Regions from separate parts of the Limosilactobacillus portuensis genome, predicted to be linked through region 3. Evidence: riboswitches for the same ligand, from Rfam matches in the RefSeq annotation. Region 3 holds a riboswitch; each other region holds the start of a gene.
What was found. Region 3 has a riboswitch for thiamine pyrophosphate ahead of PRK60_RS00465 (ECF transporter S component). Riboswitches for the same ligand answer to the same signal wherever they lie in the genome.
Positions count from the first base shown of each region.

Region 1: linked by a shared signal. The riboswitch ahead of cytX (putative hydroxymethylpyrimidine transporter CytX) and the one ahead of PRK60_RS00465 (ECF transporter S component) in region 3 are both predicted to bind thiamine pyrophosphate.
Region 2: linked by a shared signal. The riboswitch ahead of thiM (hydroxyethylthiazole kinase) and the one ahead of PRK60_RS00465 (ECF transporter S component) in region 3 are both predicted to bind thiamine pyrophosphate.

Region 1 covers NZ_CP117296.1:1,052,027-1,056,309, forward strand. Annotated here, with positions in the region: gene lexA (transcriptional repressor LexA) at 1-360, shown strand, start outside; gene cytX (putative hydroxymethylpyrimidine transporter CytX) at 420-1,580, opposite strand; TPP riboswitch at 1,662-1,769, opposite strand; gene PRK60_RS05300 (hydroxymethylglutaryl-CoA synthase) at 1,785-2,945, opposite strand; gene PRK60_RS05305 (ribonuclease H family protein) at 2,945-3,631, opposite strand; gene PRK60_RS05310 (dipeptide epimerase) at 3,734-4,283, opposite strand, start outside.
Region 2 covers NZ_CP117296.1:865,153-869,435, reverse strand. Annotated here, with positions in the region: gene PRK60_RS04385 (LysR family transcriptional regulator) at 71-955, shown strand; gene PRK60_RS04380 (patatin-like phospholipase family protein) at 1,020-1,874, shown strand; TPP riboswitch at 1,910-2,015, shown strand; gene thiM (hydroxyethylthiazole kinase) at 2,080-2,859, shown strand; gene thiD (bifunctional hydroxymethylpyrimidine kinase/phosphomethylpyrimidine kinase) at 2,884-3,705, shown strand; gene thiE (thiamine phosphate synthase) at 3,695-4,283, shown strand, end outside.
Region 3 covers NZ_CP117296.1:92,386-96,668, forward strand. Annotated here, with positions in the region: gene PRK60_RS00455 (energy-coupling factor transporter transmembrane component T family protein) at 1-333, opposite strand, end outside; gene PRK60_RS00460 (ABC transporter ATP-binding protein) at 317-1,717, opposite strand; gene PRK60_RS00465 (ECF transporter S component) at 1,723-2,280, opposite strand; TPP riboswitch at 2,343-2,432, opposite strand; gene PRK60_RS00470 (nucleoside hydrolase) at 2,485-3,441, opposite strand; gene PRK60_RS00475 (NAD(P)/FAD-dependent oxidoreductase) at 3,566-4,283, shown strand, end outside.

The DNA of each region.
Region 1 (4,283 bases), 960 kb from region 3:
GTTACCGCAGGACAGCCTATCTTAGCAGTAGAAGACACCACAGATTATTTTCCCCTACCACCTTCAATTAAAGATGCATCTGGATTATTCATGTTAAAAATTCACGGTACTAGCATGATCAAAGCCGGAATTCTTGATGGTGATGACGTAATTGTTCGTAAGCAATCAACCGCTAAAGATGGTGAGATTGTGATTGCAATGACAAGTGATAATGAAGCTACTTGCAAACGGTTCTATAAAGAGCCAGAGAATCACCGATTCCGCCTTCAACCTGAGAACGATGCAATGGCGCCTATTTATCTGGATAACGTTACTATTCTTGGCAAGGTTATTGGTCTATACCGTGACCACATTTTCTAAACTTCCCTTTAATTAGCAATGTTTCTTTATTGAGGGTAGGAATGAACTAATAATTTTGTTCATTCCTGCCTTTTTTTGTGATCGACAATCCACACCAAAAAGATCACAATTAAAATATCGGGCAACGTATTTCCTACGGGAAGATCTACTAACATTAAGCAGCGGTATACTATAAAACCAATTAGCCATAAGATAAAATGATTCCAACTAATCCAGCGATCCTTATTGTCAAGCCGAAGAACAAAGCGATCCATAATCTGAATGGCAATCATCGGGGTAAAGACTGAGCTAATGATATAAAGGAAGTTACTAAAATTATCCATCGGCAAAATAATTGCACCAGCACTTCCAATAACGGTTACAATAATCGCCGTTAAACGTGAGGACCACTTAACCTTTAATGTTTGCGCAGATACTCCTGCAGAATAAGCATCCATAAACGTGGTTGTAACCGTTGAGAGGAGAACAATAATTAATCCGCTAATTCCAACACCAGCACCGACCATTATTTTGGCAATATCTGTCTGCCCGGTTAATAGAGTTGAGCCAAGACCAATAATTGCCATCCAACAGCTAATGACACCATAAGTGAACGCACTAACTCCACTCGCTTGGATCGGTTTTTGGGCAACAGAAGTATAATCAGAAATTAAAGGAAGCCAGGATAGGGGCATTGAAACGGCCAATTCTAATCCTTGCCCAAATGATAGTGTCCCCAAGTGGCTATTAACATGTGGCTCTGCAAAAATTAAATAGCACAACCAAATCGTCAAAAGTAATAAAGCAGTTAAAGCAATGGTGTTCAGCCATCTTAAGCGACGAATCCCGATAATTAACCACACTATAATTAGGAATCCAATCAATCCGCACCATAATGGTTGGCCTAACTTCCAAAGGCCATTAGCCGCCAGCGATCCATCATAAATCATGATTCCCGTCCAGCCAATCAGTTGTAAAACATTTAGACTAGCAAAAAAGATTCCACCAAATTGGCCAAAACTGATTTTTACCGATTCCATCGCACTAATCCGCAACTGGCCACCGATTATTCCAGCAAGGAAAAGCAACCCACAGCCAATTAAATGACCTAAGATAATGGCTGTTATTCCTTTAACCATTCCCAATGGCGCTAAGTAAGTTCCTGTCAAAATCTCTGCAATTGATATTCCCGCGCCGCACCAAATCATTCCATTTTCTACCAGTGATGTCTTATGTTGCATCAGTTTCACCATCCTTTTATTGATTAGCGAAACTTGATCTTGATAAAGAAAAATCGACCAGGCACCTACCTGATCGATTCTAAAATTCTTAACTGAATTCCCTCCGTTGGCATTATCCAAATCAGGTCCCATGGGTCGAAGATCACATCTTCCTCTCAGCCTGTTATACAAGCTCCCCGTTTGTGTTAATTATATTGTAACACTTTATTTCTTTTCCTGATAAATCCGTTTGTGTTCCTTTTGACCCTTTAATATAAACGGTGCTGGATCTGATTGCCAATCTAATTCAACATCATCCGGGTTCATCCCCAGTTGTGAATTGAACTGCTTCTCATATTCAGCAATTGAAACCTGATGATGATTTGCTAGATCATCCTTAACGTCACTCAAGTATTTTTCAAAGTGAGGCTGAAGAATCCCACTGTAGAATTCACCTTCTGCTCCGGAACCGTAACTAAAGAGACCAATCCGGTCCCCAGGATTAACTTGACCATTTTGTAAGAGTGACATTACTCCAAGGTAAAGTGAACCAGTATAGAGGTTTCCTACCTCACGACAGTACTTTTGACTTGCGGTCAGCTGCTCACGCAATTTATTAGCAACCGGTGATTGATTGTCCTTGAGAAGCGCCTCCAATGCCTTCTTCCCCATCTTGGTAAATGGCAAGTGGAAAGTTAAGGCAGCAAAATCATCTAATTGGCGTCCGGTCATTTGTTGATAGCGTTGCCAGCATTGGAGGAAAAAGTCAATGTAAACATTAGTCGAGTATTTGCCATCCACATGTGCTTCGGTTGCGTAAAGCGGCCGCCAAAAATCCATAACATCCTTTGTATATGAAACCGTAGTATCCTCAAGAGCCAAGATGTGAGGGTCAGCAGAAATCAACATTGCGACTGCCCCAGCTCCTTGGGTAACCTCACCAGGTGTTTTCAACCCATAACGAGCAATATCAGCTGCAATTACTAAGACTGTCGACTGAGGATTCATCGCAACTAATCCCTTAGCAAACTGAATCCCTGCCGTTGCTGAATAACAGGCTTCCTTTAATTCAACTGCACGGGTAAAATCATCCAGTTCCAAAAGATGTTTGATATAAATGGCACTTGCCTTAGAATTATCAATCCCCGATTCAGTAGCTACAATCACAGTGGAAAGATGTTTTTTGTCATCTTCGGATAATAGCTTCTTGGCTGCTGCTGCTCCCAAAGTGACAATATCTTGAGTTGGTGGAACAACTGCCTGCCGATCCTGACCAATTCCAATCGTGTACTTATCAGGCTCATCTCCCCGTTCACGAGCTAACTCGCGTAAATCAATATACTCGTCAGTAGTTGCAAATGCCATCTTATCAATTCCAATTTTCATTATTCTTCCCCCATTTGATCCATTGTTTGGTTTAATAAGTGATCAACAATAACATTGCCTTGGTTGTTTGCATGTCCCTTAGTCCATTGAAAATGTAGCTGCTTAAACTGTGGTAGTAATTGAATAACCTCTTGCCACAACTCTTGATTAGCCACCGGTGAACCAGTGCTTGTTTTCCACCCCCGATGTTGCCAACCATTCAACCAATTCTTCATGATCGGGTCTAGGACATAGTGTGAGTCAAGAACTGCAATAATTGGGTCCTCTTGTTTTTGGTTCTTTACTAAAATCTGGAGAGCATTCCGGAGCGCCATTAATTCCATCCGATTATTCGTCGCGCCAAACTCACCACCAGTCTTGGTAAATTGCTGACTACCTTTACTGATCAGCAATGCCCAAGCCGCTTTATCTGTTTGCTTAACGTGCTGCCCCGGCTTATTACCGTGATTGCGTGAACCACCATCTGTATACAGGTAAATGATATTTGGATCATTTAGCTTACCATCATGATCTTTATCTTTTGTTTGACTTTTATCATCGCCAGCAAGCCATTCTCTAGCTAACGACTTACTGGAAAAGCTCTTATACACCGCACCCGGATAACCATTAATTTCCTGCTGACATTCTGGCCAGGTAAGATAAATTCCTGGGTGCCGCCCCTTCCTAACTGCATATACTTTACTCATGTCTAACCTCGAAAAAAATAATACATTAATTATAACGAATTTAGACGTAATGTGGAAAATGAAAAATCCCAGCATCATAAAATAATGCCAGGAAATTTAAAATTACACGTGCCATAAATGGATTCCAACCCGCTTAAGGCCGCCCAAATCGAGATCATTCTTAATCATATAAACTGAGTCAAGATCAATAAAGTAAACATTAGCGTGAGCATTAGCAAAGGCTACCGCAGCCGCAATACTTTCAGGAGCCTCAATCATACTACCAACCATGCACGGAATTCCTGCACTTTCACACAACTGATTAATCTTAGTTGCTTCGTAGATTCCTCCACACTTCATTAATTTAATATTAACATAATCTGTTGCTCCCGCTTTAATTACCCGTAAGGCATCCGCTGGTGTAAATACACTTTCATCCAACATTAACGGAATGGTTGATTGCTGACGGAGCAGCGCTAACTCACGCAACTGATTTGCTGGAAGCGGCTGCTCAATAAAATCAAGGTTTAGATTCGCGTCAGCTAGCATGTTGAAAGCTCGCAAGGCTTGCTTATAACTCCACCCTTGATTAACATCAAGGCGTAATGTAACGTCCGATCCGACAGCTTGAGCAATTTGCTTAACACTCTCCACATTCTCATCAATGGAATGG
Region 2 (4,283 bases), 770 kb from region 3:
ATTTACGTTATTCAAATTTTAGCTTAAAATAGTGTTATCTATTCACTATTTGAATCGAGGAACCCCTATTATGGATACAAGAGTAATTAAATACTTCTTAACTGTAGCACAAACGAATAATATTACCCATGCTGCACAACAACTTCATGTTACTCAGCCAACTCTTTCCCGACAAATGATTGAACTCGAAAAAGAACTCGGGGTAACTTTATTTGACCGTAAGCAGCGCCGAATGGAACTTACTAGTGAAGGAATTCTCTTCCAACAACGTGCGTCTACGATCCCTTCCTTGCTTAGCCAAACAAAACAGGAACTTCAAAACACCAAGGAAGAATTAACTGGTGTTCTTAATATTGGCTGTGTTGTTTCAAAGGTTTCAAAATTCGTGATGAAGATTATTAGTGACTTTCAGAAAAAATATCCAAAGGTAAGCTTTAACCTTTACGATGGTAATGGTGATTTGCTTCGTCAACGCTTGGATTCCGGTTTAGAAGATTTTGCTGTGTTGATTGAACCAGTGGAGGCTGCCAAGTATAACTTTATTGTTTTACCAGTTCATGAGCAGTGGGGATTGATTACCAAGAAATCTGATCAACTAGCAGCAAAACATTCGATTACCAAAAGCGATCTGTATAAGCTACCACTAATTATTCCCACCCGGAATATTGTTCGTGATGAAATTAGTGATGTTTTAAAGTTAGATCAAACAAAGTTAAATATTATGGCGACAAATAACTTACCAAGCAATGCCTATGAACTGCTGAAAGCCGGAGATTATTATATGTTGGGAATTCAAGGGATCATTAATTCATTTCATGATCCCGAATTGACATTTATCCCCTTTTCTCCACATAAAGACACCGGTCATGTTCTTGCATGGCGGAAAAACACCGTCGTTACTCCCGTAATGGAAAAATTTCTTCAAGAATTTGCTGACCAAGCTGAAAATTCTTAGAAGATTGAAATTGATAGGGTAAACGACTTACAATAAATTATCAACATTCTAAGGAGTGAAATCAATGCTATATAACGCAGCGCTAGTTCTTGAAGGTGGCGCTTTTAGAGGACAGTATACTGCTGGCGTCTGTGACACATTACTCGCTAATCACATTGAATTTAGTAGTGTGATTGGCGTTTCTGCTGGATCATTAAATGGTGTCAACTTTGTAGCAAAGCAATATGGTCGAGCAGCAAACATTAATATTAACCATCGTCATGATCGCGACTATATTTCTATGACGCGCCCTTTCAAACGACAAGTGATCAACATGAACTACCTATTCGAGGATCATGGTCTTTCATGGCATAACTTTGATGAACGAGCCTATATCAGATCAGCCTCACATTTCACAGCTGTTGCTACTAGACTTCAGGATGGTAAAAAAGCACTCTTTACGGACTTAACGGGTGAGAAATTGACTCAAGTATTAATTGCTTCTTGCTCAATGCCATTTATGATGGATCCTGCCCCGACTCCTGATGGTCTTTGCCTCGATGGCGGAATTGCTGATTCAATCCCTTTTGATGTCGCCCAAGAACAAGGCTACAATAAAATTGTTGTGATCCGTACTCGCGATGTTAGCTACCGAAAGAAACCGTCAAGTCGACCAGTTTGCCAATTATACCGACGTTATTTCAAAGACTATCCTCAGTTTGCTGAAGCTGGGATCCTTCGTCCAGAGGTTTATAACCAACAAGTAGCACAGATTGAACATCTTAGAAGGACCGGACAAATCTTTAATATTGCACCCCAACATCCCGTTAAGGTTGGTCGAGTAGAAAGTAACGTTAAAAAGATCCGGAAACTATACGAAACTGGGCGTCAAGAAGCAGAACAACTATTACCAAGTTTAATTGACTACCTTAATGCTTAAAAGCGGTTTCTATGTTATTATAATGGTATGTTAATAAACAGCATTAGGGGTGTCTGTTTGCCAGACTGAGATGTATTAAGATATACGGACCCTTGAACCTGTTAAGCTAGTACTTGCGAAGGAAAATGCTAACTCAATATATAAAAAATAATGGAGCTGTTAGTTAACACTTAACTAGTAGCTCCATTTTTTAGGACGTGAGATTTTGACTAAATTACAGCTAAAACTATTAGAGCAAGTTCGTCATCAAAACCCGGTTGTGCTGACAATCCCTAACATGGTAACTCCAGATAAGGTTGCTGATGGGTTGAGTGCGATTGGTGCTTCACCAATCATGTCTACCGCACCTCAAGAAGCAGCAGAAATGATGAAATTAGCCGATGCGATTACGATTAACCTAGGAACCATTCACGAAGAACAGGCTAACGAGATTACAACTATCCTCAAAAATAACCAAAATCAAAAGCCAATGGTGCTTGATCCGGTTGCGATCGGTGCTAGTCATTACCGGTTAGCTTTTGCAAAACAACTATTACAAGACCACCGCTTTACTGTTATTCGGGGAAATGCTGGTGAAATTGCTGCATTAGCGAATGTTAACTGGCATTCACGCGGAATTGACAGTGGCAGTGGGCAAGCGGATCTTCACGAGATTGCTAAAACGGTCGCTAATAAATATCACTGTATTGTCGTCCTGACTGGTAAAACAGATATTATTACAGACGGCGATAATACTTTTATTAATCAGCTTTCCACTAGTTATTTTGTAACTAATGTAGGGAGCGGTGATATTCTTTCCAGTGTTATTGCTGCTTATCTCGGTGTAAGCAAGGATTATTATACAGCTGCCTGCACTGCAACTACAGTTTTTACTGCCACGGGAGTCAAAGCTGCTAGAGAGTCAAGTGGCTTTGGCCAATGGCAAGTCAAATTCCGGGATGAACTAGCGTCAATTAAATCCAGCGAAGTTCTCTCAGTATTGTAAAAAATAAAGGAGTTACTAATAAAAATGACAAATGATTTTCCTCAAGCTTTAACAATTGCTGGTACTGATTCTGGAGGTGGTGCCGGAATCTCTGCTGATTTCAAAACCATGCAAATGCGCGGTGTCTTTGCCACAATGGTTGTTGTCGCGGTAACAGCGCAAAATACCCTTGGCGTTCAGGATGCCCTAGCAATGCCACCAAAATTAATTGATGAACAGTTTTTCTCCCTAGCTGCTGATTTTAATATCCGCGCCTGCAAAACAGGAATGCTGGCGGATTCCCTCCGTGTCAAAACCGTTGTCAACAACCTCAAGCAATATAATTTCGGTCCACTAACGGTAGATCCCGTGATGATTGCTAAAGGTGGTGCTAAACTTTTAAGTGAGGATGCGATTAGTGTGGTTCGTGAACAACTATTGCCACTCGCCGATTTGATTACCCCTAACCTTCCAGAAGCTGAAGAATTAGCTCAAATGAAGATCACAACAGAAGCTGAAATGGAAGCTGCTGGACATCGTCTTCAATCAATGGGAGCGAAGAATGTCCTGGTTAAGGGAGGTCATTTTTCAAATGATGGTGAAGCAAATGACTTTGTATTATTAGAGAATGGGCACTCGTTTTGGATGACTGCCAAGCGAAAGCAAACTCAGAATACTCATGGTACCGGTGATACTATTTCTTCCTGTATCACTGCTGAACTCGCTAAGGGCAAATCAATGGAAGACGCCCTCAAAATTGGAAAGGCCTATGTTGAAGCAACGATTAAGCAAGGCATTAACGTTGGTCACGGTCATGGTCCACTAAATCATTGGGCAAAAATAAGGAGCGATAATAATGAACTTTAATCCAAAAATGTTACAAGTATACCTTGTCGGCGGAACTCAAGACACCCACCATGATTCCTATGAATTCCTCGCTAAAGTAGAAGAAGCAATGCAAGCTGGAATTACCGCATTTCAATATCGAGAAAAAGATAATTCAACCATGACTGCCGATGCACGATTAATCATGGCAAGGCGACTAGTCGAAATGGGAAAACGCTACTCAATTCCCGTTTTGATTGATGATGATGTTCAAATGGCATTGCGTGTTGGTGCTGATGGTGTTCATGTTGGCCAGGATGATGAACAAATTGAGCAGGTAATTAAAGAAGCAGCTGGTAAGTTAATTATTGGCTACTCATGCAACACGGCTACTGAAGTAGAAAAAGCAAATCATTTATCTGCTATTGACTATCTAGGTTGTGGTCCCGTCTTTGAAACCACGTCAAAGATCGATGCTGATCCTGTCTTGGGCCTCACTAAACTTAAAGAACTAAATAAACTGAGTACTCATCCCCTAGTTGCAATTGGTGGTCTTTCTCTAAAGAATATTCCAGAGGTTTTAAAAACTGGTGTTGCTGGCTTATCAATGATTTCACTGG
Region 3 (4,283 bases):
ACAGTTCTGTTCTAATGATCGCGCTAGGGCAAGAGTTGAGGTTGTAAAGGTCATTACCCCACCAGCAAAAACATAAACGTAAAAACGGCTTACCATACTCCATCCAGTAAGCCAACTATGCCCTGGACCATATCCACCAATAGTGATCAGAACTGCAATTCCAGGAATTAAAGGAATTAGCATTAGCCACATAAAGCGACGCCATGTTAGGTGGTGAAAAAGAAGAACGAGCAAAAGACAGACGATCAAAATTAGGTTTACATAAAGCTGATTTGTAAAGCTAATCTCAAGTGAAATGAGGAGAAGGAGGAGAAGTTTAATACTGGGATTCATTTTGTGATCCTCCTTGGTATGAAAGCTGCTGATTAGTAAGGTTAAGGTGATAATCAACTACGCCAGCTAAGTAATCCAATTGGTGACTCACAATTAGCAACGTTTGTGGAAAGGATTGCTTACTTTGTTCAATAAGTGCCAGTAACTTTTGTAGTGATTGATGATCGAGGCCAGTAAAAGGCTCATCCATTAGCAAAATTTCCTGTCCCATTACCAACATGACAAGGTTTTGGATGAGTTTTCGCTGACCACCACTCAGTGAATAAATAATTCTTTGACTAATGTCAGGTAAACCGACCATTGCTAAAAGTTCTGTTACCGTCTTTCGAGTTAGAAACGGATTATGACCATTCTTGAGGCTTAACAGTAATTCTTCACCGACAGTAACGTTTAAGAATTGCTGATTAGTTTCTTGGAAGATTAGACCGACCTTGGAATAATATTTCCCGGGGAATATTTTTTGGATATTTTGCCCCTTATATGTTATTTCCCCCTGATAAGGAGTTAGCTTAGCAATTGATTTGAGGAGAGTTGATTTTCCCGCACCACTAGGACCAGTTAATAAGGTGATTTTGTTCTGAATGATATTTAAACTGGTGGGCCTAATAAGGGAAGTTTGATTACGGCTTACAGCATAATCTTTTAATTCCATAACGATATTAGCAGTTAGCGGCGGAACCTTAGTGGTGAGTCTGTTCCTATGTTGGTGATTAGCATTTTCTAAAAGCATCAAACTATCATGGTGTGACAGTAGAGTGACTTTAGAATTGTGAAACTGAACAACAAGCTGACTAAACTTTTGGTAATTATGGAGATCGTGATCGCTGATAATGATCGTTGTGCCATTTTCATTTTGTAGTTGGGTCAGCTTTTGAAGGAGAAACTGTCGGTTAGCTTCATCAATACTTGAAAAAGGTTCGTCTAGTAGAATGATCTCTGCCTTCATAGCAATTGTAATTGCCAACGCAACTCGCTGTAATTGACCGCCAGAAAGGGTAGTTAGTTTTTGCTGAGCAAGTTTCTCTAAGCCGACAAAGCTTAGGGCACTCTTTACCTGCTTGTTGATTTCTTCGTGGGGAACTTGAAGATTCTCTAGGGTAAACTCTAATTCATGTTGCGGGGTATCCATCGTGAATTGCATCGCTGGATCTTGAAAGAGCATTCCAATTCGTTGCCCGTGGGGAATGGCAACTTTTCCTGAACAGCTGCCACCATATTTTGGAAGCAAGCCAGCGATCAACTTCAGCAGGGTTGTTTTTCCACTGCCAACGGACCCGCTAAAGATGATTGAAGTATGAAGTGGTAATTCAAGGGAGACGTCATTAAGGATCGGCTGACCGTCCTCATATGAAAATGTCAGGTGTTGAATAGCGATTGATTCCATTTGTTTTACCTCGGAAGAACGTGACTTCTGTTTAATAGGTTAACAATGAGCTTAACAAGGATGCCAGTAAAGAAAAACATTGATAACCAGCGAACAATCAGCATCACAATTAACATTGAAAATGGAAAATGGCTGTAACCATTGCGGAACCAGTCCCAGGCAAATGTCAGAATCGTGGTAGTGGTTGCGGAGAGGAGTAAGGTCACCCAATTGTATATTTTATAAAGCGTTAAGGTAAAACCGAGCTCAGTCCCGATCCCTTGAACCAGCCCTGAGAGCAGAGTGGTCACACCCCATTGATCACCGAGGAGCATCTCCACAACGGCACTGAGAAATTCACCGAGAAATGAGGCACCAGGAAGACGGAGCATAAAACCAGCTAACGGACCAGCCATACACCAAATACCTAATGTAATATCGTTAGCCATTGGTCCATAGCCAAAGGGAGTCAGGGCAATTGTTAAGCCGTTGTAGAGCAGACCAGTTGCTAAGTAGATCACTCCAAAAACGATCCCGATGATTGCTAAGAGAATAATGTCCTTTAAATGAAATTGATGAAACATAATGATTCCTTTCTTGGGGAAAGAAAAAGAACCGTGACAAAAAATGCCATGGTTCCTTAAATGGTCGATTAAAAACGCGCTTCCTTCGCTAGCATTATCTAGACAGGTTCAATGGGTCTAATCTCAGCCAAGTGGCACCCCAGACATATAATTTTCTTTTATTATTACCATCATACAACAAAAATGGGTTCTTCGACAGTTAATTTAGTGATTAGCTAAAAGATTAGTCAGGTGGTTCATAAAGACGGAAACAAATCGTTCTTGGTTAACGTTAATTGCCACCTTAACATTTGGGTGGGGTTCATTCAGCCGTGTTTTATCACCGATTGTTCGGGCATAATTATGCTTATTGGTAATAACCTTCATTGGCAGGGCAAGGGTGGTTACAAATGATGGGTCAATTGCCACGCCAACTGCCAATGGATCATGAATTGCACAGCCACGCTTATCAATTCCTAACCGGTAATAGGCATCAATGTAGAAGTCGGTAAGATCAGCATAAGCAATTCCAGCCCGTGTTCCCAAATTGCGCCACTGCTGAGTTTCTTTTTTCGTGAGGAGGGTCCGTAAAGTAACGTCAAGGCCGACCATTGTAATTGGTAATGGACTGGTAAAAACCTCGTTAGCTGCTTCGGCGTCTTGATTGATATTCGCCTCGGCAACATCGCTAACGTTTCCTTCGACCGTTAGCGCACCACCCATTAAAGTAATATTACCGATTAATTGGCTAATCTGTGGATCCCGATGTAGTGCAGCAGCAAGATTTGTCAATGGGCCAGTAGGAACGATAATGAGATCTTTGCTGTACTGGTGGGCCGCCTCAATGATAAAGTCGACACCATCTTTTTCTTGAACTTGATGGCGCGGTTCGGAGAGTGAAATATCACCAATTCCGTTGCTTCCGTGGATCTCCTTGCTGACTTGCATGACATTGAAATGATCAGTAGTACTTGAATGGCTAAGGCCCTTAAAAACAGGAACATCTTGGCCGAGTAATTCAAGAAGCTGTAATGAATTTTTAGCGGTTTGTTCTAGTAAGTTATTACCATAAGAAGCAACAATCCCAATTAAGTCAATCTGTGGGTCAGCAATTGCATACGCAAGAGCTAACGCATCATCGACCCCGATATCTAGGTCCAAGATCATTTTTTTAGTGGCCATGATATTTTCCTCCATTTAGCTAGTTATTTATTTCAATAATAGCTAAATGATGAAGACCCCGCAATTTTAATTTTAGTAAAAATCAATTACAATAAGAAAAAAGAACAGAGAGGAGCCATTACGAATGGCAAAGATGTATGACATTACAATTATTGGTGGCGGTCCCGCAGGAATGTTTGCGGCATTTTATTGTGGACTCCATGAATTAAACGCCCAATTGATTGAAAGTTTGCCCCAACTTGGCGGTCAAGTTAATGCTCTTTATCCGGAAAAACAAATCTGGGACGTTGCGGGACTTCCGGGAGTTACGGGACATGAACTAGTAAGTCAGCTTCAAAAGCAACTTGCTGTGGCTCCGGTTGACCAGTTTACAGGTGAGACTGTTGAGGACGTTGTAAAGGAAGCAGATGGAACGTTTACAGTTAAGAGTGCTGATCGCATTTCGCATTCCCGGGCAATTGTGATTGCATTAGGAAACGGTGCATTTAAGCCCCGAAAATTAGCTCTTGATGGAGCAGATGAAATTGAAGGACACCAGCTTCACTACTTTGTTACTCACCGCGATGACTTTGTTAATAAACGAGTAGCTGTCCTAGGAGGCGGGAATTCAGCAATTGACATTGCTTTAATGCTTGAACCCGTAGCTAAGCAGGTTTCGTTAGTTCACCGTCGGGATCAGTTTCGGGGGATGGAACATTCTGTTTCGCTTTTAAAGAAGTCAAGCGTGGATCTGGTTACACCATTTTTGCCAAAGGAACTTCAAGTGGAAGATGATCGATCCGTTACGTTGAAACTAAAGAAGATGCGAAGCGATGAAATGACAAGTTTGAACGTTGATCGGC